4 regions of the Pseudomonas sp. MF6755 genome follow, and region 2 is predicted to be linked to each of the others. Evidence: predicted binding sites of a transcription regulator. Region 2 holds the regulator's gene; each other region holds the start of a gene.
The links. The regulator FliA, encoded in region 2, starts transcription of late flagellar genes. The targets are predictions, from matches to a motif close to CTAAAGTTTNNNNNNNNNNNGCCGNTAA.
Positions count from the first base shown of each region.

Region 1 (5,711 bases), 350 kb from region 2:
CGACCACACCCAGCACTTGCACACCGGAGCCGGCTGCATCCTGGTTCTGGAACAACGAATCGCTGCCGCCGCCCTGGCCACCCTGGAACATGGTGGCGAACACCGGGTGACGGGCGCGGTAAGTCTGGTCAATGCTCGAAGACACGGTCTCGGCGTTGGCGATGTTACTGGCGACGGTGTTCAAACGCGTGGTCTGCGCGCTCATGCCACTGCCGGCAATATTGAAAACACTGGACAGGGACATGGCTTACTCTCCACGCAGGGCTGACATCAGCCCTTTGAATTTGCTGTTGAGCAGGGTGAAGCTGGCCTGGAAGTTCACCGAGTTCTCGGCGTAGTTCGATTGCTCCAGTTGGGCGTCCACTGTGTTCTGGTCGATCGACGGCTGCATCGGCGTGCGATACAGCAGCGACTCGTCACCATTGCCCAGGCCCTGCGCTTCAATATGACGGCTGTTGGTCATGTTCAAGGCAAAGGTGCCGTTCTTGGTCTTGTCCTGTTGTGCAGCGAGCACGGCAGAGAAGTCCAGATCCCGAGCCTTGTAGTTCGGGGTATCGGCGTTGGCAATGTTGTTGGCCAGGACTTCGGCACGCTGGGCGCGGAAACCCAGGGCTTGTTCGTGGATACCGAGCGCTTTATCGAAGCTGATGCTCATGGCGGAAACCTTTAGGCTGACCTGCTGTTCGTTAGCAGGGTTATAGCAAGGTGCATGCCAATCTTGCGGGAGCCCGTATATCAAGGGTTTCGAGGGGAGTTGCCGGCGGCGATGCCAGAAAAGCGGCAAGCGATTTCCGCGTGGCGCCAGTAAAGCGGCAATAAGGAGTTGCCGCTTTCAGGAGGACTGCCGCATAACAAATGTGGGAGCGGGCTTGCTCGCGAATGCGGAGGGTCAGTCAACTTATCTCTGACTGACAGAACGCATTCGCGAGCAAGCCCGCTCCCACATTTTTGATCGCGTACGGCTTACTTGGCCTGGTAAATGATCCCCGGGCTGCACTGGACCATCTGGTAGTGATCCGGAAGTCCGTTCAACGCTTCAGAAGCACCGAGGAACAGGTAGCCCCCGCGCTTGAGCGTGCCGTGGATGCGCAACAAGATGTCTTTCTTCACTTCGGCCGAGAAATAGATCAGCACGTTGCGGCAGAACACCATGTCGAACTTGCCCAGGCTGGCGTAGCTATCGAGCAGGTTGAACGAGCGGAACTCTACACGGTTCTTGATCGGGGCCTTGATCGCCCAGCGCCCTGCCCCTTTCGGGTCAAAGTAGCGTTGCAGGCGCTCTTGGGACAAACCACGGCCCAAGGCCAGGCTGTCATACTCACCGGTCTTGCAGTTGGTCAGCATGGTGCCGGACAAATCCGTGGCGACAATCTGCGCGCCGGCCTTCAACTGGCCCATGTTGGTACGTTCGAACTCGTCAATGGACATCGAGATCGAATACGGTTCCTGCCCCGAGGAACAGGCCGCCGACCAGATTCGCAAACGTTGGCCCGGGCTGGCCTTGATGGCTTCCGGCAGCACTCTGTTCTTGAGCACTTCAAAGGGGTAGGTATCACGAAACCATAAGGTTTCGTTGGTGGTCATGGCATCGACCACCATCTCCTTGAGCCCGCTGCGCGGCTGCCCCTGGATCCGCTGGACCAACTCACCCAGGGACTTGATGCCCTGCTGTTCCATCAGCTTGTTGAGACGGCTGGATACCAGGTACTGCTTGTTTTCACCGAGCAATATGCCACAGGCCTTTTCCAGGAAGACCCGGAACTGTTCAAAATCCAAATTACCCGTAGACACTGATACCGCCTCTTAAATCGTGTGACCGCCGGGGGACATCCCCTAGCCGTGATCTGCTGCCTTGATCCGGTCGACTACCCGGGATGCGAGGTCATCAGGACGGAATTTGGCCAGGAAGTCATCAGCACCGACTTTCTTGACCATTGCCTGATTGAATACTCCCGACAACGAAGTATGCAGGATGATATGCAATTTTTGCATGCGTGGATCGTTGCGTATCTCGGCCGTGAGTGTGTAGCCGTCCATTTCCGGCATCTCGATGTCGGAGATCATCATCAAGAATTCTTCTTCTGGCTTCTTGCCTTCATCCACCAGCTTGCGCAGGTAATCCAAGGCTTGGCGACCATCATTAAGGGCCACCACGTCGACACCGACGGTTTGCAGGCAACGCGTGACTTGCTTGCGCGCTACCGAGGAGTCGTCCACCGTCAGCACGCGCAGGGACACGGCCTTGTGTGCGGTCTCGGCGTCCACTACGCCGACGGAGATAGTTTCCGAGGTCGGTGCCACTTCGGCGAGGATTTTCTCCACGTCGATGATTTCCACCAACTGGTTATCGACCCGCGTCACTGCAGTAAGGTAGTGATCACGCCCAGTGCCCTTGGGTGGCGGATGAATCTCCTCCCAATTCATATTGACGATACGTTCCACCGAGCGCACCAGGAAACCCTGGGTCTTGGTGTTGTACTCGGTGATGATCACAAACGGGTTCTGGCGGTCTTGCAAACCGGCGGAACCCGTAGCCAGTGCCAGGTCAAGAATCGGAATAGTCGCGCCACGGATGTTGGCCACGCCACACACCACCGGATTGGACCTGGGCATTATCGTCAACTTGGGACATTGCAGCACTTCCCGCACTTTAAACACGTTGATGCCGTACAACTGCTTGCCATCCAGGCGGAAAAGCAACAACTCCAGGCGATTCTGCCCTACCAGCTGTGTACGCTGGTTTACTGAATCCATTACACCTGCCATGCCCAGACTCCTAAATCCTAGGGGTACGACGCGTACCCAACACTAAACGGCACGAGCTTTGCTATTTATTGAGTATGGATATTAAAACGACAGTTTCCCGACGCATTAGCCGCTCACAGTACCGCAGTCTTCTCTGCGCTACGATGGCGCTGCTTGCCTTGGGCCTGGGCGTCACGACCCGCGCCGACAACGTCACCCTGCCTGATATGCTTATCGGCGTCACCCAGGGCTTTCTTGAGTTCACTGTAGAAGATTATCTGGCGACCACGCAGACACCAGGCCGGTATGAAATCCAAGTCAACCAATTGGACCCGCGTTTGCGCATGCCGATGTGCGACAAGGAATTGACGGCCACCCTGGAAAGCCCCGCCCAACCCATAGGCCGCGTAACGGTAAAGGTACGCTGCGAAGGCGCCTCACCCTGGACGGTGTTTGTGCCGGCTCAGGTCAAACTGTTTCGCGACGTTGTGGTGGTGGCGCGACCGTTGAAGCGCACCGGCATCATTACCTTTGAGGATGTGGCCCTGCGCGAGCGAGACATCAGCCTGATCAGCCAGGGCTACTTGACCTCAGTGGACCAGGCTATTGGACAGAAACTCACGCGACCAATGGTCACTGATCAAGTCATGACATTGGTTCATCTGGAACAGGCCGAAGTCATTCGCAAGGGTGACCAGGTCGTCATTTCCGCAAGCAGCGGCGGGCTGAATGTGAGGATGCCGGGCGAAGCGCTGTCCAACGGCGGCATGAGCGAACAGATTCGCGTCAAGAATCTCAACTCCAATCGAGTGATCAAGGCGCGGGTCACGGCGCCAGGCCAGGTCGAGGTAGCGTTATAGATTACTGGAATCACACGCTCGCTTTTCCTACACTGTGCGTTGGATGTCTGGCTGTACAGGTTTATTGTCAATCGAGCCTAAAGTTTGTCCGGGTATGGCCGAAAACATGGCAAGCGTCCAAATACCCAGAGGTTTTTTCAACATGGTCATTGATTTCAGTCGTTTGAATAACACCCCGGCTTTGCCCGGCAATACGCGCACCGGCGGTGCGAAGGACAGCGTAGAAGCCAAGCCCCAGCCCGTGCCCGCCAAGGCAGAGCAGGCCAGCGCCAGCCAGAGTGGGGAATCGGTACACCTGAGCAATGAGGCTCAACAGTTGCAGAAGGTCACTGACTCGCTGCGCGATCAACCGGTTGTCAATAAAGCCCGGGTGGCCGAGTTGAAACAGGCTATCGCTGATGGCAGCTATAAAGTCGACAGCAACCGTGTAGCCAGCAAGCTGCTTAACTTCGAAGCCGAGCGCTAGGCAAAGGCCTGCGCAGGGCTTTTGGACGCTTAAAACCCAAGGCCAGCCATGCACCACGACGAACATCTGCTTCAACTGATCATTGATGATCTGGCGCCGACGCAACAATTGCTCGAGCTGCTCAAAGAGGAATCCCTGGCCCTGTACGGACGGGATATGCGCTTGCTGGAAGAAATACTGGCGCGCAAACAGTCGCTCATTGTGCTGCTCGAACAACACGGCAAGAAGCGCAGCGAGATCCTGATCAGCCTGGGCCTGCCCGCCGATCACGACGGCCTCGCACAACTGGCCAGCCATTCTTCGGTCGGTGATCACCTACTCGCGCAAAGCAAAGAACTCAATCAATTGCTCGCCCAGTGCCAGGAAGCCAACCTGCTCAACGGTCAATCGATCCAGCTTCAGCAAGCCACGACCGCCAATCAGTTGCGCATACTGCACGGCGGAGAGCCTCCGGCCCTTTACAACGCCCAGGGCTCAACTTCACGCCTGGTCAAGCCAAGCACCCGCAGCCAAGCCTGACACCGGCTTACAGCGTGACCTATCCAAGGCGCGCTACATACTGGCAAAATGCCGGTTCTTGCGTGTAGTCGTATTTTGTCTGGAGATGGAAGAACCGTGTTCAATGCCCTTAATGCGGAAGATGCACCGCAGCCACCGAAGGTGCTCACCACGCCTCTGGAAATCGCCAGCACCTTGCGGATGCTGCAAGAAAGCCATGATCCGCTGATCATCACTTTCCACGAACGCAGCCAACGCTTTCAGAGCTACCTGGTGGATATTGACCGGGACAGCAAGACGCTGGTACTGGACGAAATGATTCCTCGTGACGGTGAACGCTACCTTGAGAATGGCGAACCCTTTCGTATCGAAGGTTTCCATGAAGGTGTGCGGGTTGCCTGGGAAAGCAACGGCACGCTGACTGTCAGCGCAAAAGACGGCCACCGCATCTACAGCGGCAGCTTGCCCGACGAGGTGGTTTACCATCAGCGACGCAGTGCCTTCCGCGCCGCGCTAAAGCTCGCGCAATTGGTGGACATCGAGTTGGGTGGCGAAAAGCTTAAGGCCCCGATCAGCGGCAAACTGCTGGATATCTCCGCCACCGGCTGCAAATTACGCTTTGAAGGCGATATCTCCGAACGCCTGCAGCTGGGCCAGGTCTATGATCGCTTTATCGCGGCGCTGCCCTTCGGCAGCATGACCACCTCCGTCGAACTGCGGTACCTGCACTTCGAAGACAAAATCAACACCACCTTTGCCGGCGTGCGCTTCCACAACATGAGCGGTTTGGTGCAGCGGCAAGTGGAGCGCTTTGTGTACCAACTGCAGCGTGAGGCTCGGCGCTTCGACAAAGACGACGATCTTTAAGTCTTCAACGCTAAAGTAAAAAACGGGCAGATCCTGGTGGGATCTGTCCGTTTTTCGTTCAGGGGCGCGCCCTGCTCAGGTCATGTGGATGCTCGTCGGGGTCCGGGGGCTCGTGCGACTCTTCACTGGCCGGCTCATCAGTGGAGGGTTCAGGCTCTGGATCAGGAACACTGACTTGCATCTGCTCTTGTACTACTTGCTCATCCACCCGTGGATCGAGCGCAGCCACCAGCGGCGAACTGGACATGCTGTCGGGCATCGCCACGTGATGCAAC
Region 1 is NZ_JAEKDA010000002.1:362,342-368,052, forward strand. It holds gene flgC (flagellar basal body rod protein FlgC) at 1-244, opposite strand, end outside; gene flgB (flagellar basal body rod protein FlgB) at 248-655, opposite strand; gene cheR (protein-glutamate O-methyltransferase CheR) at 964-1,791, opposite strand; gene JFT66_RS04130 (chemotaxis protein CheV) at 1,834-2,766, opposite strand; gene flgA (flagellar basal body P-ring formation chaperone FlgA) at 2,841-3,605, shown strand; gene flgM (flagellar biosynthesis anti-sigma factor FlgM) at 3,748-4,071, shown strand; gene JFT66_RS04145 (flagella synthesis protein FlgN) at 4,120-4,590, shown strand; gene JFT66_RS04150 (flagellar brake protein) at 4,687-5,436, shown strand; gene JFT66_RS04155 (MFS transporter) at 5,495-5,711, opposite strand, start outside.
Region 1: a site for FliA is predicted at 3,683-3,710, ahead of flgM (flagellar biosynthesis anti-sigma factor FlgM). Genes of this name have one in related genera too.

Region 2 (5,711 bases):
CCTCAACCAGATTCTCTACAAGCACTCTCATGAGCTGATCGGCCACGAGGAAGTCCAGCAATTGATGGGGTTGCTGGCCAAGTCGTCGCCGAAACTGGCCGAAGAGTTGGTGCCGGGCGTGCTGACGCTGTCGCAGTTGCTCAAGGTGTTGCAAGCGCTGCTGGCCGAACAGGTGCCGGTACGCGATATTCGCAGCATTGCCGAGGCCATCGCCAACAATGCCGCCAAGAGTCAAGATACTGCCGCGCTGGTGGCAGCGGTGCGCGTCGGATTGTCCCGTGCAATCGTGCAAAGCATTGTAGGTATTGAGTCCGAGCTGCCTGTGATCACCTTGGAACCAAGGTTGGAACAAATATTGCTCAATAGTATTCAGAAGGCCGGTCAGGGCCAGGAAGAGGGTGTCCTGCTGGAGCCAAGCATGGCTGAGAAGCTGCAGCGTTCGTTGATCGACGCCGCACAGCGCCAGGAAATGCAGGGCAACCCGGTGATTCTGCTGGTGGCCGGTCCGGTTCGTGCGATGTTGTCGCGGTTTGGACGCCTGGCCGTACCGAATTTGCACGTGTTGGCTTACCAGGAAATTCCTGACAATAAGCAAGTGACTATCGTCGCGACAGTTGGGCCCAATGGCTGAGGTAGTGGGTTATGCAAGTTAAGCGTTTTTTCGCCGCCGATATGCGTCAGGCCATGAAACTGGTCCGTGATGAGCTGGGCGCCGACGCCGCGATTATCGGTAACCGTCGGATTGCCGGCGGTGTCGAGCTGACGGCTGCGCTGGATTACACGCCCCAGGCCTTGGCCCCGCGTGTGCCGAACATGGAACTCGAAGACGAGCTGCGCAAGACCGCCTCGCGTATTGTGTCGGCCCAGGCTGAACTGAGCATGCGTGGCGACAGCGATGCCAGCACCAATCGCCAATTGTTCGCCGGCTTGCCATTGACCGCCGCCGAGCCGCTGGTAGAGCCAACCTTCATCGAACCCCCGCGCCCAGCCGCGCCTGCCCCGGCCGCTGCCGTCGACCAGCGTGTGTTCGACTCGATGCGCTTTGAACTCAACGGCCTGCGTGAGTTGCTCGAAGTGCAACTGGGCTCCCTGGCATGGACGCAATTGCAAGGCAGCAAGCCGCAACAAGCCAACCTGTGGCGCCGCTTGCAACGCATCGGCCTGTCTGGCCCGCTGTCCCGCGACTTGCTGGCCTTGACCGCGGAAGTCGAAGAACCGCGCCAGGCCTGGCGCATGTTGCTGGCGCACTTGGCCCGCATGATCGCCACCCCGGAAATCGAACCGCTTGAAGAGGGCGGCGTGATCGCCATGGTCGGCCCCGCCGGCATGGGCAAGACCACCACCCTGGCCAAGCTGGCCGCCCGTTATGTGCTCAAGTACGGCGCGCAGAATATCGCCCTGGTGAGCATGGACAGCTACCGCATCGGCGCCCAGGAGCAGCTCAAGACCCTGGGCCGTATTCTCAATGTGCCGGTGACTCACGTCGACCCGGGCCAGTCCCTGGCCAACGCCCTGGACCCGCTGCTGCGCAAGCGCGTGGTGCTGATCGATACCGCTGGCCTGCAAGCCAGTGACCCGGCCCTGCGCATGCAGCTCGAAAGCCTGGCCGGGCGTGGCATCAAGTCGAAGAATTACCTGGTGCTTGCAACCACCAGTCAGAAACAGGTGCTTACCGCTGCTTATCACAGTTACAAGCGTTGCGGCCTGGCCGGCTGCATCCTCACCAAGCTCGATGAAACCGCGAGCCTGGGTGAAGTGTTGAGTTTGGCCATCAGCCATGAATTACCGGTCGCCTACCTGACCGACGGGCCGCGGATCCCAGATGATCTGCATCTACCGCGCCGTCATCAGTTGGTCAGCCGTGCCGTGAGTGTGCAAATGCAAGAAGAGCCTAGCGAGGAAGCGATGGCCGATATGTTCGCCGACCTTTACCACCACCCGGCTAAACGGGTCGGTTGAGGCAGGATGAACACCGTGAAATGTACCTACATCGATGGTCTGCAAGCGATTCACGCGGCCAAGCCATGTAGCCTGCGTCTAAGCAAGACAAGGTAAAGAAATAAAATGGGCAGCATGCATCCCGTACAGGTGATCGCGGTGACCGGCGGCAAAGGTGGCGTCGGAAAAACTAACGTGTCAGTGAATTTGTCCCTGGCCCTGGCAGAGCTTGGCCGTCGCGTCATGCTGCTGGATGCTGACCTGGGCTTGGCGAACGTGGACGTTCTGCTGGGGCTGACACCCAAACATACCCTTGCCGATGTGATCGAGGGCCGCTGTGAGCTGCGCGATGTGCTGCTCCAGGGCCCCGGTGGCATCCGTATCGTGCCGGCGGCCTCGGGCACCCAGAGCATGGTGCACCTGAGCCCTGCGCAACATGCCGGGCTGATCCAGGCGTTCAGTGATATCGGCGACAACCTCGACGTGCTGGTGATCGACACCGCTGCCGGGATCGGCGAGTCAGTGGTCAGCTTCGTGCGCGCCGCCCAGGAAGTGCTGCTGGTGGTGTGCGATGAACCCACCTCGATCACTGACGCCTACGCGCTGATCAAACTGCTTAACCGTGATTACGGCATGAACCGCTTCCGCGTGCTGGCCAACATGGCCCAAAGCCCGCAAGAAGGGCGAAACCTGTTCGCCAAGTTGACCAAGGTCACGGATCGCTTCCTCGATGTGGCTTTACAATACGTCGGCGCAGTTCCCTATGACGAGTGTGTACGCAAGGCCGTGCAAAAGCAGCGTGCGGTCTACGAAGCGTTCCCTCGTTCGAAGTGCGCACTGGCGTTCAAGGCCATTGCCCAGAAGGTCGATACCTGGCCGTTGCCCGCCAACCCTCGGGGGCATCTGGAGTTTTTCGTCGAGCGTTTGGTGCATCAGACGAGCGCAGGACCGGTGCTATGACAGCCAGCGGCTACAACCTTTACAAGAGATCGGCACGTGACAGCCAAGGTGAATTGATCGAGCGCTACGCGCCCTTGGTCAAGCGCATTGCCTATCACCTGTTGGCGCGCCTGCCGGCGAGTGTGCAGGTCGAAGACTTGATCCAGGCCGGCATGATCGGCCTGCTCGAAGTGTCGACCAAATACGACGCGAGCAAGGGTGCGAGTTTCGAGACGTATGCGGGTATCCGCATCCGTGGCGCGATGCTCGATGAAGTGCGTAAAGGGGATTGGGCGCCGCGTTCGGTACACCGCAATACGCGCATGGTCAGTGATGCAATTCGTGCAATTGAAGCAAAAACCGGTCGTGACGCTAAAGATCATGAAGTTGCGGCCGAACTCCAATTGAGTCTCGACGATTACTACGGGATTTTGAACGATACCTTGGGCAGCCGCCTGTTCAGTTTCGACGACCTGTTGCAGGACGGCGAACACGAAGGGCTGCACGAGGACGGCGCAAGTGCACATCTGGAGCCGTCCCGCGACCTGGAAGACGAACGTTTCCAGAGCGCGTTGGCGGACGCGATTGCCAATTTGCCGGAGCGTGAGCGCCTGGTGCTGGCGCTGTACTACGACGAAGAGCTGAACCTTAAGGAAATCGGTGAGGTCCTGGGGGTCAGCGAATCGCGTGTCAGCCAGTTGCATAGCCAGTGCGCAGCTCGCTTGCGGGGGCGATTGGGAGAGTGGCGCGCGCGCTGACAGGCAGTGTGGGGACACTGCAGACGCTACCGCGACGCCGCAAGGCTTCGCGGGTGCGCACCGTGGTGCCCTGGGCAGTCCTTTTTGTGTAACGCCTGTTGATTGAAATGGCGCGTCCAGGTGCTGGGCGCGTTTAAGACTGCTTGGAGGTCGAATTGGACAAGAACATGAAAATCCTCATCGTTGATGACTTCTCAACGATGCGGCGGATCATTAAGAACCTGTTGCGTGACCTTGGGTTCACTAACACGGTCGAGGCGGATGACGGCATTACGGCGATTCCGATCCTCAACAGCGGGAGCATCGACTTTCTGGTAACCGACTGGAACATGCCGGGTATGACCGGTATCGATCTGCTGCGCCACGTGCGCGCCGATGAAAAACTGCGCAGCCTGCCTGTGCTGATGGTGACCGCCGAAGCCAAGCGTGAACAGATCATCGAAGCCGCCCAAGCCGGGGTCAACGGTTACGTGGTCAAGCCATTCACGGCGCTGGCCTTGAAAGAGAAGATCGAAAAAATCTTCGAACGCATCGGTCATTGATGCAGCCACGGGGGAGCTATGGAGCATAACGAAACGTCACAGGGCGACTTTGAGTCGACCTTGAAAAAACATGCTCACCAGTTGGTCGACAGCCTGGAAAAAGGCCAGTTCGGCGATGCGGTGCAGTTGATCCATGAGCTTAACCAGACCCGTGACCGCGGCCTGTACCAGGAAGTGGGCAAGCTCACACGCGAGCTGCACAGTGCGATCGTCAATTTCCAGATTGACCCGCGCATGCCCCAGGCCGAAGAAATATCGCAAATCACCGACGCCACTGAACGCCTGTCCTATGTGGTCAGGCTGACCGAGGCGGCGGCCAACCGAACCATGGACCTGGTGGAAAACGCCACGCCCCTGGTCAACGGCATGGCCACCGAAGCCCAGGCCCTGAGCGTTGACTGGGGCCGCTTCATGCGCCGCGAAGTAGGCGCTGAAGAGTTTCGTGAGTTGGCGCGCCGGGTCGAAGGTTTCCTGTCGCGCAGCGAACAGGAAAACCGCACGGTTGCCAGCAACCTCAACGACATTCTGCTGGCCCAGGATTACCAGGACCTCACCGGTCAGGTGATCAAGCGCGTGACCCAGTTGGTCACCGAAGTGGAAAGCAACTTGCTCAAACTGGTGCTGATGGCCGGCCAGGTCGACCGTTTTGCCGGCATCGAACATGACCGCGAAGCGATCCTCTCGGAAAAAGATCCACAAAAACATCTCGCCAAGGGTGAAGGTCCGCAGATTCATGCCGATAAACGTGAAGACGTTATGTCAGGTCAGGATGACGTAGATGACCTGTTATCCAGTTTAGGCTTCTAAGGAGCACACCCATGAGCTTCGGCGCCGATGAAGAAATCCTCCAGGATTTCCTTGTAGAGGCCGGCGAAATTCTAGAGCAACTGTCCGAGCAACTGGTCGAGCTGGAAAGCCGACCGGATGATGCGAACCTGCTCAATGCAATTTTTCGCGGTTTTCACACTGTAAAAGGGGGCGCCGGCTTCCTCCAGCTCCATGAGCTGGTGGAGTGCTGTCACATCGCCGAGAACGTGTTCGACATCCTGCGCAAGGGTGAGCGGCACGTCGACTCGGAACTGATGGACGTGATTCTCGAAGCACTGGATGCGGTCAACGGCATGTTCAGCGAAGTGCGCGAGCGTGCACCGATCACTGCTGCCACCCCGGAACTGCTGGCCGCCCTGGCGCGCCTGGCCGAACCGGCTGCTGCTGCGCCGGTGGTGCAAGCCGCGCCTGAACCGGTGGTGGAAGCCGAGCAGGACGTGACCGACAGCGAGTTCGAGCAGTTGCTCGATTCGCTCAATGCGGTCAAGGCCGAAGCTGAAGCACCGGCTGCGCCTGCTGCCGCGCCGACCAGCGAAGACATTACCGACGCAGAATTCGAATCCCTGCTGGACCAGTTGCATGGCAAAGGCCAGTTCGCGGCTGACGCCGTGGCACCTGCGGCAACGCCAGAAACTCCGGCTGCCAACGCCAGCACTGACATTACCGACGACGAATTCGAGGCGCTGCTCGACCAACTGCATGGCAA
Region 2 is NZ_JAEKDA010000002.1:7,461-13,171, reverse strand. It holds gene flhA (flagellar biosynthesis protein FlhA) at 1-631, shown strand, start outside; gene flhF (flagellar biosynthesis protein FlhF) at 643-1,959, shown strand; gene fleN (flagellar synthesis regulator FleN) at 2,065-2,898, shown strand; gene fliA (RNA polymerase sigma factor FliA) at 2,895-3,635, shown strand; gene JFT66_RS02420 (chemotaxis response regulator CheY) at 3,803-4,177, shown strand; gene JFT66_RS02415 (protein phosphatase CheZ) at 4,196-4,984, shown strand; gene JFT66_RS02410 (chemotaxis protein CheA) at 4,996-5,711, shown strand, end outside.

Region 3 (5,711 bases), on a different contig from region 2:
GGCGGGCGCCGTCTTTCAGGGCGCGGGTAAAGAAGGCATTGAAGTGCTCGTAGGCGCTCAGGTCTTCAACCAGGGCCTGGGACATGTCCACCTGGTAGCGCTTGGCGAACCAGGCAGTGAAAGCGTTTTTGAACCAGCGCACGCGGCACTCGGCAATGCAGCCGGCCAAGCGCGAGAGCAAGTGGTGCGGCAGCAAGTATTGGCTGAGGATAAACAACTGCTTTTTCATAACTGTCCTTAAACCTTAAATCTCAACGGGGGTGTCGGGGTGGTTGCCCCATTCGCCCCAGGAACCGGCATAACCTTTGACTCGCGGATAACCGAGCGCCTTGGCCACCAGGTAGGTGAAGCCAGAACGGTGGTGAGTCTGGCAGTGGGTAATGATTTCTTTATCGCGGGTCAGCCCGAGGCCTTCGAGGATCTGCGGCATGTCACGGCGGATACGCAGGTTGCGGGCCTTGTCCATACCAGCGGTCCATTCGAAATTCACTGCGCCGGGGATGTGGCCACCCTTGGCTGCCAGCACTTTCTCACCGGAATATTCCAGCGGGCCGCGGGCGTCCCAGATGCCCAGGTCGGCAGCACCGAGACGGCTTTGCAGGTATTCGCGGGTGGCGGTTGGGCCGTCGTGCAGCGTGAGGCTGACCGGGCCGCCGGCGGGGGCGGGTACTTCGGTGGAGAGCGCAAGCTTTTCCTCCAGCCATGCCAGCAGGCCGCCGTCGAGGTAGTGATATTTCTGGTGGCCAATCACGTCGAGCATCCAGATAAAACGCCCGGCCCAGCCGCCACCTTCGTCGTCATAGACTACGTAGGTCGCGTCCGGGGTGTGGCCCAGTTCGCCGAACAGTTTTTCCAGGTCGGCTTTGTGGGGCAGCAAGCCGGGTGCCGGGGGCTGCCCCAGTTGGGTGCGCTTGGGATCAACGAAATGCGCGCCGGGGATATGCCCTTCGGCGTAGCGGGCGGCACTGGTGAGGTCCACCAGAATCAGGTGTTCGGCATCCAGGCGACCGATCAGGTCGCTGGATTCGATCACCAGCGGCAAGCCAGAGAAGTCAGGCATGTGAGGTCTCCTGGGCACAAATGTTGGCGATAAAGGAGGGCGATTGTAGCGCAAGCATCAGGCGCTGCGGTTGGTAAAGCTGTGCAGGGCCTTTTCGATGCATTGAGCGGTTTTGCCGAACGCCTGCACGGTGGTTTCCGAGAACGGCCCGCCGCCCTGGTCCGCGACGATCAGCATCACCACGCGGCCGTTGCAGCTCAGTGAGCGCAACAGCAGGTGCTCGCCGATAAACAAGCGACGCAGGATGGGGGGCAGCAGTGCGGAGAACTGCGCATGGTTGTCGGGGCCGAGCCGCACCTGTGCGGACTTTTCCAGCAGGCGTTGCAGCAATGTGCTGTTGACCACATCCAGGCTCAAGTGCGCGGCGTCCTTGGGCAGGCCGTCAGCTTGATGCACGCGCAAGGTGCTCAAGGCGCGGTCCGCCATGAACAGCAACACCCGCTGCATACCACTGGCAACCAAGGCTTCCTTGGCACAGGTAGTCATGTGCATGGCATTGGCGAAGCGGCTCGGTTCCACCAGCAACTCGGTGCAGTGCTTGCGCCATACGGCCAGGGCTTCTGCGGTGGGAGGAGGTGCCGGCAACAAGCCGCGATGGACCTTCTGCACATGCCAAGGCCAGATCAGCGACAGCGCCGGGTGCCAGAGGTCGGGCATCAAGGTGGTGCGGGCGCTTGTCACCGCTTGCTGGTGCACCTGCTGCTGCACGTCGCTCAACGGCACCTGCAGGTACAGCGCGGTGAGGTACTGCCAGCGCTCGGTATGCGGGCAGGTCCAGGACTCCTGGGCCGACATCGCCAGGCCATTGGCCAGCAGCACGGTGTTGGCCGGCTGGTTCAGCCAACGGCGCAGGTTGGGTTCGGCGTCGAGCAATTGCTGGTGGCGCAGGGCGTCGTCTTCGCGAGCAATGTGCAGCGCCTTGACCAGCAAGCGCTGCTCCGCCTGCAGCAGCTTGTAGCCCTGTGAGACCCAGATTGGCAGGTGCCAGGCGTCGGTCAGGCCCAGGCATAGGTCCACCAAGCGCACGCCGAACAACTCTTGCTCGACCTGGCGCGCTGACTGGCCTTTGTGGATTACCCGCAGCTCCCATTCCTCCAAGAGCTTGGGGAACGAGGCAGCCATCGGCCACAGTGGCGACAGAAACAGCAGGCTGCCCCAGTGGATGTCCTGCCACAACCGCGCCAGGCGACTGCCGAACAAACCGTTGGCTTGCTGGGACGCGTGCTGGCTGATCAACAGCAGCTGGCGCAACGCCACCGGGATCTCATGGGCTGGCACCGAAGGCAGGCGCGCCAGCAGTTCCTCGGCACGCTTGAGGCCAAGGCGGTTCAGCGCCACTTCGAGGTTTTCCGCTGGTTCCGCCAGGCTACCGTGGGCTTGATTGTTGGCTTCGCGCATCACGCTCAGCACCAGGGCCGGGCTGTTTTGCATCAGCTCGGCAATGTCTCGCAATGAACTGCGGCTATCGCGGATGGCTTTGCACACGCGCTCATGGCTGGCCTGTGGCACGGGCAGCAGCACGTCGTCCAGGCACTTGATCCAAGCGGCGAGGGTGGTGGGTCTGGTCGTTGGGGCTGTCGTTTCAATTGCCATGATTGGGGCGCGATCATCACTTGCGGTCTACACGCCCGGAACGGGCCGAATTGGCTTTTCGCCTTAACGGGCTATAGTCTGGCGCAGTTTTGCCGATAAGTAGAACAAGAGTTTTCCGCAGTACCCAATATGTCCATGAACCCGACGGCGCAAGTACCCATCTCCTATGGCTAAAATTATCGGCATCATTGTCGTCATCGCAAGTGTGCTCGGCGGGTACGTCTTGTCCCACGGTAAAATCGCCGCGTTGATCCAGCCTTTCGAAGTGCTGATTATTGGCGGTGCCGCGTTTGGCGCATTCTTGCAGGCCAACCCCGGCTACATGACCATGCACGTGATCAAGAAGTCGCTGGGCATGTTCAGTTCGCGCTTCTCCCACACCTTCTATCTGGAAGTGCTGGGGCTGATCTACGAGATCCTCAACAAGAGCCGCCGCGAAGGCATGATGGCGATCGAAGGCGATATCGAAGACGCCGCGGCCAGCCCGATTTTCGCCAAGTACCCGGCTGTGCTCAAAGACGAGCGCATGACCGCGTATATCTGTGATTACCTGCGCATCATGTCCTCGGGCAACATGGCTCCCCATGAGCTGGAAGGCCTGTTCGATATGGAGTTGTTCAGCCTTAAGGAAGAACTGGAGCATCCTTCGCACGCCGTGACCGGGATCGCCGACGGTATGCCAGGCTTTGGTATTGTCGCGGCAGTACTCGGTATCGTGGTGACCATGGCCTCCCTTGGCGAGGGCGATCAAGCTGCCATTGGCATGCACGTCGGTGCGGCGTTGGTGGGTACCTTCTTCGGTATTCTCGCCGCCTACGGTTTCTTCGGCCCTCTCGCCACCTCCCTGGCCCACGATGCCAAGGAAGAGGTCAACCTCTACGAAGCGATCAAGGCGTGCCTGGTGGCGTCCGCGTCGGGCATGCCGCCGTCGCTGGCCGTGGAGTTCGGACGCAAGGTGCTGTACCCGAAACATCGCCCAAGTTTCTCCGAGCTGGAACAAGCGGTTCGCGGTCGCTAAGCCATGGAAAACAACCAGCCGATCATCATCAAGCGCGTCAAGCGCTTCGCTGCGGGGCACCATGGTGGTGCCTGGAAAATCGCCTTCGCCGACTTTGCCACGGCGATGATGGCGTTCTTCCTGGTGCTGTGGCTGATGTCCACCGCCACGCCGGAACAGAAGATCGCCATCGCCGGTTACTTCAAAGACCCGATTGGCTTTTCGGAAAGTGGCACGCCGTTTGTCATCGACCTGGGCGGCTCACCGCAGTTGGCGCCTGAGCGCACCATCAACCCGGAAGTGCAGACCGAATCGCCCCAGGAAAAAATCCCGATCGAGCGCGATACGGTTGAAACCATGGCTGAGCAGGTCGAGCAGGAACGCCTGGAACTGTTGCTGCAGGAGTTGCAGACCAAGGTTGAGGAAAACCCGCAACTGCTGAAATTCAAGGATCAGATTTCTTTCGAAATCACCCCGGAGGGGCTGCGCATCCAGATCACGGACGCTGCCAACCGGCCGATGTTCGACTCCGGCAGTGCGCGCTTGAAGCCATACTTTGAAGACATTCTTTTGGCCATGGCCGACACCATCAAGGCGGTGCCGAACAAGATCAGCGTCAGTGGCCACACCGATGCCAAGCCCTACGCTGGGCAGGGTGATTTCGGCAACTGGGAACTCTCGGCCAACCGCGCCAACGCCGCCCGCCGTGCGTTGGTGGCCGGTAGCTATCCGGACCCGCAAGTGGCGCGTGTGGTGGGCTTTGCCTCCTCGCAACTGTTTGATCCCAAAGACCCGTTCAACCCGATCAACCGCCGTATCGATATCGTGGTGCTGACCAAAAAAGCCCAGCGTGCGATTGAAGGTGACCAGCCGCCGCCACCGGTACCGACCCAGGGTGACGGTGCGCCCGGCGAAGTGCCAGCCGACCCGAACGCGCTACCGCCTGAGCAGGAACCACTGCCGGCCCATGAGTTGCGGCAGAAGCTGAACCTGTTTGATGACGGTGGGGTGAAGGATCCTACGGTGCCTGTGCCGGGGTCGTAAGCTCCAGATACAACAAGGCCGCGATGATCGCGGCCTTGTTGTATCTAGCTGGGCAGCTCAGTAACTGCTCTCAGGCAAACTCGCAATAATCGACCGATAGCTGTTCATCCGCTGCTGCTGCACTCGGCCATCTTCCAGGGCCTTGAGCAATGCACAGCCCGGCTCGCGGTCGTGTTTGCAGTCGCGGAAGCGGCAGGTGCCGATCAGGTCGTTGAATTCGATGAAGCCCGCTTCCACGTCGCTGCGGCTGACGTGGCCGAGGCCGAATTCACGAATACCCGGGGAGTCGATCAACTCACCGCCACCGGGGAAGTGGAACAACCGCGCGGTGGTGGTGGTGTGGGTACCCTGGCCGGACAACTCCGACAACGGGCCGACACGGGTCTCGACTTCCGGCAACAGGCTGTTGACCAGCGACGACTTGCCTACGCCAGACTGGCCGACGAACACGCTGATACGCCCGTCCAACTGCTGTTGCAGCTGTTCCATGCCGTTGCCGTGATGGGCCGAGACTTCCAGCACCGGGTAGCCCAAGGTGCGATAGACCGCCAGCAACGCATTGAGCGCCGGGGCGTTCTGCTCGTCGATCAGGTCGAATTTGTTCAGCAGCAACAGCGGGCGAATGCCGGCATGCTCGGCCGCGACCAGGTAGCGGTCGATCAGGTTGGCATGGGGCTCTGGCAGTGGTGCGAACACGATCACGATCATGTCGACGTTGGCGGCCACCGGCTTGAGCTGGCCGCGGCTGTCGGGGCGGCGCAGCTCGGTGCTGCGCGGCAACTGGGCAACGATCACGCCGATGCCCTGGTTGCCGGCACGCCAGACCACTTTGTCGCCAGTGACCAGTGCAGGCAGGTTGGCGCGCAGGTGGCACCGGGAGACCGAACCTGCGAGTTCGCCTTCCAGCGCCTCGACTTCGACCTGCACACCAAAGTGTGCGATCACCAGGCCGGTTTGTTCAGGGCCCAGGTCGCCGCCCTCGAGCGCTTCCACGGCGGAGGATTCACGTTTGGCGGC
Region 3 is NZ_JAEKDA010000004.1:145,244-150,954, reverse strand. It holds gene asd (archaetidylserine decarboxylase) at 1-229, opposite strand, end outside; gene rhdA (thiosulfate sulfurtransferase) at 245-1,060, opposite strand; gene JFT66_RS06325 (HDOD domain-containing protein) at 1,118-2,653, opposite strand; gene motA (flagellar motor stator protein MotA) at 2,820-3,671, shown strand; gene motB (flagellar motor protein MotB) at 3,675-4,694, shown strand; gene rsgA (small ribosomal subunit biogenesis GTPase RsgA) at 4,752-5,711, opposite strand, start outside.
Region 3: a site for FliA is predicted at 2,725-2,752, ahead of motA (flagellar motor stator protein MotA). Genes of this name have one in related genera too.

Region 4 (5,711 bases), on a different contig from region 2:
GGGAGCGGGCATTGAGCTTGAGTAGCAGGCGAGTCTTGTAGGTACTGACGGTTTTATTGCTGAGGAACATACCGTCGGCAATCTCCTTGTTGGTTTTGCCGCGGGCCAGCTGTTGCAGCACCATCATCTCTCGCCCCGAAAGGCGCTCGACCATGTCGGCTTCACTGGCGTTGCCCATGGTTGAGCGCACCGAATTAAGCGCCTGGTTCGGGAAGTAGCTATAGCCGGACAGCACCGCCTTGATGGCACTCAGCAGTTCTGTGAGATCCTGCTGCTTGCACACATAGCCGGCCGCCCCCGCCTGCATGCAGCGCATGGAAAAATGGCCGGGAGCCTGGGACGTCAGAACCAGCACCTTGAACGATACAGCCTGCTTGGTTGAAGCCAACCGGCAAATAACTTCCAGGCCATCGAGCTTGGGAATTCCGATATCCAGTATGACAATGTCCGGCATATGTTCCCGTGCAAGTTGCAACGCATCGACACCGTTATCAGTCTCGGCAACGACCTCATAACCATGACGCTCCATTAGCATGCGCACAGCAAGACGAATGACGGGATGATCATCCACGATCAGCACTTTATTCATGAGAAAGTCCAATTTCGCTGTTCGAATTATTTAGAGCAAGCACAATAGCCTAGTCGATTACTAGTTGGCATAGCATTCCCCCCCGAGCAACAGCAGGCAGAGACCCAACCCACAAGAAGATAGGAATTAACCTACAAAAAATCGCCAACTTATGGGTGTGTGGCTTTACGCTTCCTTTCAGACCTTTCTCGACGCATACATATTTTGAGTGAAATATCCTGGGTATGAGCCACGAAAGGTAAACGTGCCGCACATGACTTTCAGGAAATGCCCCTTGCTTCTGATCATGACGCACGCAAAGTGGCGCGCACGGGCCCTTTAGGTTAGTTCCATTTAACATTTTTACACACACTCAAAGTTCCTACAGAAAATTCAACAATTCACATACCACTTGCACTTACATGAGTGAATTTTCTGTCAGAAATAGTTCCTCATCAGATGTAAAAAATCATTCATCCCTGAAAATAAAGGCAACAACAGAAATCCCCCTCTCAAGTTACGGAAAACTTACACATGCTAAACGCCATTAAACATTGACACCTAGTTAACGCTCGCCCACCAATATCCAGGCAAAAAAAATGGCCCCTTGAGCAAGAGGCCATTTTCACAACGCATCTAATAGTCAGAACAACGAGCGGCCCTTGTTGGCAGCAATACGCATGCGCAGCGCATTCAACTTGATAAAGCCGGCCGCGTCCGCCTGGTTGTAGGCCCCGCCGTCTTCTTCGAAGGTGGCGATATTAGAGTCGAACAGTGACTCATCGGACTTGCGGCCGGTGACGATCACGTTGCCCTTGTACAGCTTCAGGCGCACCACACCGTTCACGTGAGCCTGGGAGGCGTCGATCATCTGTTGCAGCATCAGGCGCTCAGGGCTCCACCAGTAACCGGTGTAGATCAAGCTAGCGTACTTGGGCATCAGCTCGTCTTTGAGGTGGGCGACCTCGCGGTCCAGGGTGATGGATTCGATAGCGCGGTGGGCGCGCAGCATGATGGTGCCGCCCGGGGTTTCGTAGCAGCCACGGGACTTCATGCCCACATAGCGGTTCTCGACGATGTCGAGACGGCCGATACCGTGCTGGCCACCGATCCGGTTCAGGGTCGCCAATACGGTGGCCGGGGTCATTTCAACGCCGTCCAGCGCGACGATATCGCCGTTGCGGTAGGTCAGTTCCAGGTATTGCGGCTTGTCAGGAGCGTTCTCCGGGGAGACGGTCCATTTCCACATGTCCTCTTCGTGCTCGGTCCAGGTGTCTTCCAGCACGCCACCTTCATAGGAGATGTGCAGCAGGTTGGCGTCCATCGAGTACGGCGACTTCTTCTTGCCATGGCGCTCGATCGGGATCCCGTGCTTTTCAGCGTAATCCATCAGCTTTTCACGGGACAGCAGGTCCCACTCACGCCAAGGGGCAATCACTTTTACACCGGGTTTGAGTGCGTAGGCACCCAGTTCGAAACGTACCTGGTCGTTGCCCTTGCCGGTGGCACCATGGGAAATGGCGTCGGCGCCGGTTTCGTTGGCGATTTCGATCAGGCGCTTGGCGATCAGCGGGCGTGCGATGGAGGTACCCAGCAGGTACTCACCTTCGTAGACAGTGTTGGCGCGAAACATCGGGAAAACGAAATCGCGGACGAACTCTTCGCGCAGGTCATCAATGTAGATCTCTTTCACGCCCATGGCTTGCGCCTTGGCACGTGCAGGTTCGACCTCTTCGCCCTGACCCAGGTCAGCGGTGAAGGTCACCACTTCACAGTTATAAGTATCCTGCAGCCACTTGAGGATCACCGAAGTGTCCAGGCCGCCGGAATACGCGAGAACGACCTTGTTTACGTCGGCCATGCCATCACTCCACGGGGTTGTACGGAAAGGCGTCGATTCTACCGATCAAAACCGTGAAATTACAGGGGCGCGACAGCAAATGAAGATAAAGCGACAGATTATGTCGAGTGGGCGACCGATGGTCGCACCTATGACGTGGCTGCTGGGTTATTCGGCGCGGTGGCCTGGGGGGCCGGTTTCTCGGGGGCAGCCACTCGCTCAAGTTGAATATTCACACGACGATTGCGGGCGCGATTGACGGCATTGGTGTTGGGCGCCAGGGGGTAGCTTTCCCCATGGAAGCGCAGAGTGATCTGCGACTCCTGGAGCCCATTGGCCTTGAAGTAGTCCATCACCGCTAGCCCACGACGGCGCGAAATATCGCGGTTGGTCAAGCGGTTGCCGCTGTTGTCGGAATGGCCATTCAACTCGATGTGATTGACGGTAGGGTCGGCTTTCATGAATGCGAGAATCACGTCCAGCTTCTTTTTGGCCGCCGCATCCAACTCGATGCCACCACCTGGAAAACCGACTTCTGTCTGTTTGACCTGGTCATAATTCATTGGCAGCAGCTTGGTGGTGCACAACTGATAGTCGTTATAGGCCTTGTTGAACTTGACTGGCAGCAAGCGAATTTCCGAGTAACCGCCTTCGCGCCCGTAATGCCGCACGGTCGGGCTGCGCCCTTCGAGCAATCCGGTGAACAGACGCCCGGCCTGGGCCTGAGAGCTATTGAACAAGACATCACCACTGCCGACGCGCACCGCGCCAAGGTTGATATCAGCACGGCCCGGCTGCCAAGGTGCGGCGGCAGCCAACAAGGTCGCCGAACCCACGCCCAGCGAGCCGTTATAGGCTTTCAGGCGAAACGTCGCCTGCTCGCCGGCGCGGCGCACGAACTCACCCGAACCGAAATCGGCGATCGGCTGGGTCAGGCGGCACTCGAACTGGTCGCCCTCTACCTTCCACTCAATATTCTCCAGGCGCGTCTGGAACGTGAGAGCCATCGCAGGCAGGCTGGCGAACACACTGAGCAGGGCTAGATAATGCTGGCGCACGGGAGGCTCCACTGGTTTCTACAACACTTCAAAGCGTCATACATCGTTAAGGCATACCCGGGGATATCGGTCGCATCCGGCAAAACTTGATAGCGAGTGCCTGCAAGAGTCTTTTCCGGTAGCATTCCCACCAGATTGACCCGCCTGGAATCCCCAATGTCCGACCGCCTGACCCTGCTGCGTCCCGACGACTGGCATATTCATCTTCGCGATGGTGCTGCGTTACCCCAAACCGTGGCCGATGTGGCGCGCACGTTTGGCCGTGCCATCATCATGCCTAACCTGGTACCTCCGGTTCGCAATGCCGCAGAAGCCGACGCCTATCGCCAGCGCATCCTCGCTGCACGACCGGCAGGCAGCCGCTTCGAACCGCTGATGGTGCTCTACTTGACCGACCGCACCCAGCCTGAAGAAATTCGCCAGGCCAAGGCCAGCGGTTTCGTGCATGCCGCCAAGCTGTACCCGGCGGGCGCGACCACCAACTCCGACTCCGGCGTGACCAGTATCGACAAGATCCTGCCGGCGATCGAAGCCATGGCCGACATCGGCATGCCGCTGCTGATCCACGGTGAAGTTACCCGTGGCGATGTGGATGTGTTCGATCGTGAGAAGATCTTCATCGACGAGCATATGCGCCGCCTGGTCGAGCTGTTCCCGACGCTCAAGGTGGTGTTCGAACACATCACCACCGCTGATGCCGTGCAGTTCGTCACCGAGGCCTCGGCCAACGTGGGCGCGACCATCACCGCGCATCACCTGCTCTACAACCGTAACCACATGCTGGTGGGCGGGATCCGGCCGCACTTCTATTGCCTGCCGATCCTCAAGCGCAACACCCACCAGGTGGCGCTGCTGGATGCCGCCACCAGCGGTAATCCGAAGTTCTTCCTCGGCACCGACTCGGCACCCCACGCCCAGCATGCCAAGGAAGCTGCATGCGGCTGTGCCGGCTGCTACACGGCGTTCGCCGCCATCGAGTTGTATGCCGAGGCATTCGAACAGCGCAACGCCCTGGACAAACTCGAAGGCTTTGCCAGCCTCAATGGCCCGCGTTTCTACGGCCTGCCGGCAAATACCGACCGCATTACCCTGGTTCGTGAAGATTGGACCGCCCCTGCCAGCCTGCCGTTTGGCGAGCTGACTGTTATCCCGCTGCGCGCCGGTGAAACACTGCGCTGGCGCCTGCTGGAGGAAAGCAAGTGAGTGAAGACCATTACGACGACGAACAAGAGCACAGTGGCGGCGGCTCGCGCCACCCGATGGCCGAACGCTTTCGCGGTTATCTGCCGGTTGTCATCGACGTAGAAACCGGTGGTTTCAACTGCGCCACCGACGCCTTGCTGGAAATCGCCGCGACCACCATCGGCATGGACGAACAGGGTTTCGTGTTCCCGGAACACACCCACTTCTTCCGTGTCGAGCCGTTCGAAGGCGCCAATATCGAAGCCGCTGCCCTGGAGTTCACCGGGATCAAGCTCGACCATCCGCTGCGCATGGCCGTCAGTGAAGAAGCGGCGTTGACCGATATCTTCCGTGGCGTGCGCAAGGCATTGAAGGCCAATGGCTGCAAACGCGCGATCCTGGTCGGCCATAACAGCAGTTTCGACCTGGGTTTCCTGAATGCCGCCGTGGCGCGATTGGACATGAAGCGCAACCCGTTTCACCCGTTCTCCAGCTTCGACACCGCGACCCTTGCCGGCCTGGCCTACGGTCAGACGGTACTGGCCAAAGCCTGCCAGGCAGCCGGTATCGACTTCGACGGTCGTGAGGCCCACTCGGCCCGCTACGACACCGAGAAGACTGCCGATCTGTTTTGCGGCATCGTCAATCGCTGGAAACAGATGGGTGGCTGGGAAGACTTCAACGACTGAGGTTTAGGGGGCGTTCTCAATTAGTTTCCCCCCCGCGCCGGGTCTGCTGCTGTGCAGGGCAAGGCGCGAGAAGCGTGGTTTGGTCATTCCAAATAAGCTTCGAGCAACGCAGCCCTGCACAGCAGCAGGCCCGGCCCTTCGGGTTGTGCCTTAAAGCGGGCCATGCTGCGTTGCAGGCCTTGGAAAGGGAACAACCATTCCCAGCGGCCTGCGCCTTGCCTGGCCCGCTTTAAGGCGACAACGCGGGGGGGAAACTAATTGAGAACGCCCCCCTACTCCCACGCATAAAAAAACCGGCCTTCTCAGGCCGGTTTTTTTTGCCTCAACCCTGGCTTACAGCTTGCCAGCGTTCTCGGTCAGGTAAGCCGCTACAC
Region 4 is NZ_JAEKDA010000007.1:92,224-97,934, reverse strand. It holds gene JFT66_RS10715 (response regulator transcription factor) at 1-589, opposite strand, end outside; gene JFT66_RS10710 (argininosuccinate synthase) at 1,212-2,429, opposite strand; gene JFT66_RS10705 (flagellar protein MotY) at 2,558-3,466, opposite strand; gene pyrC (dihydroorotase) at 3,623-4,669, shown strand; gene rnt (ribonuclease T) at 4,666-5,337, shown strand; gene JFT66_RS10690 (peroxiredoxin) at 5,671-5,711, opposite strand, start outside.
Region 4: a site for FliA is predicted at 3,530-3,557, ahead of JFT66_RS10705 (flagellar protein MotY). Genes of this name have one in related genera too.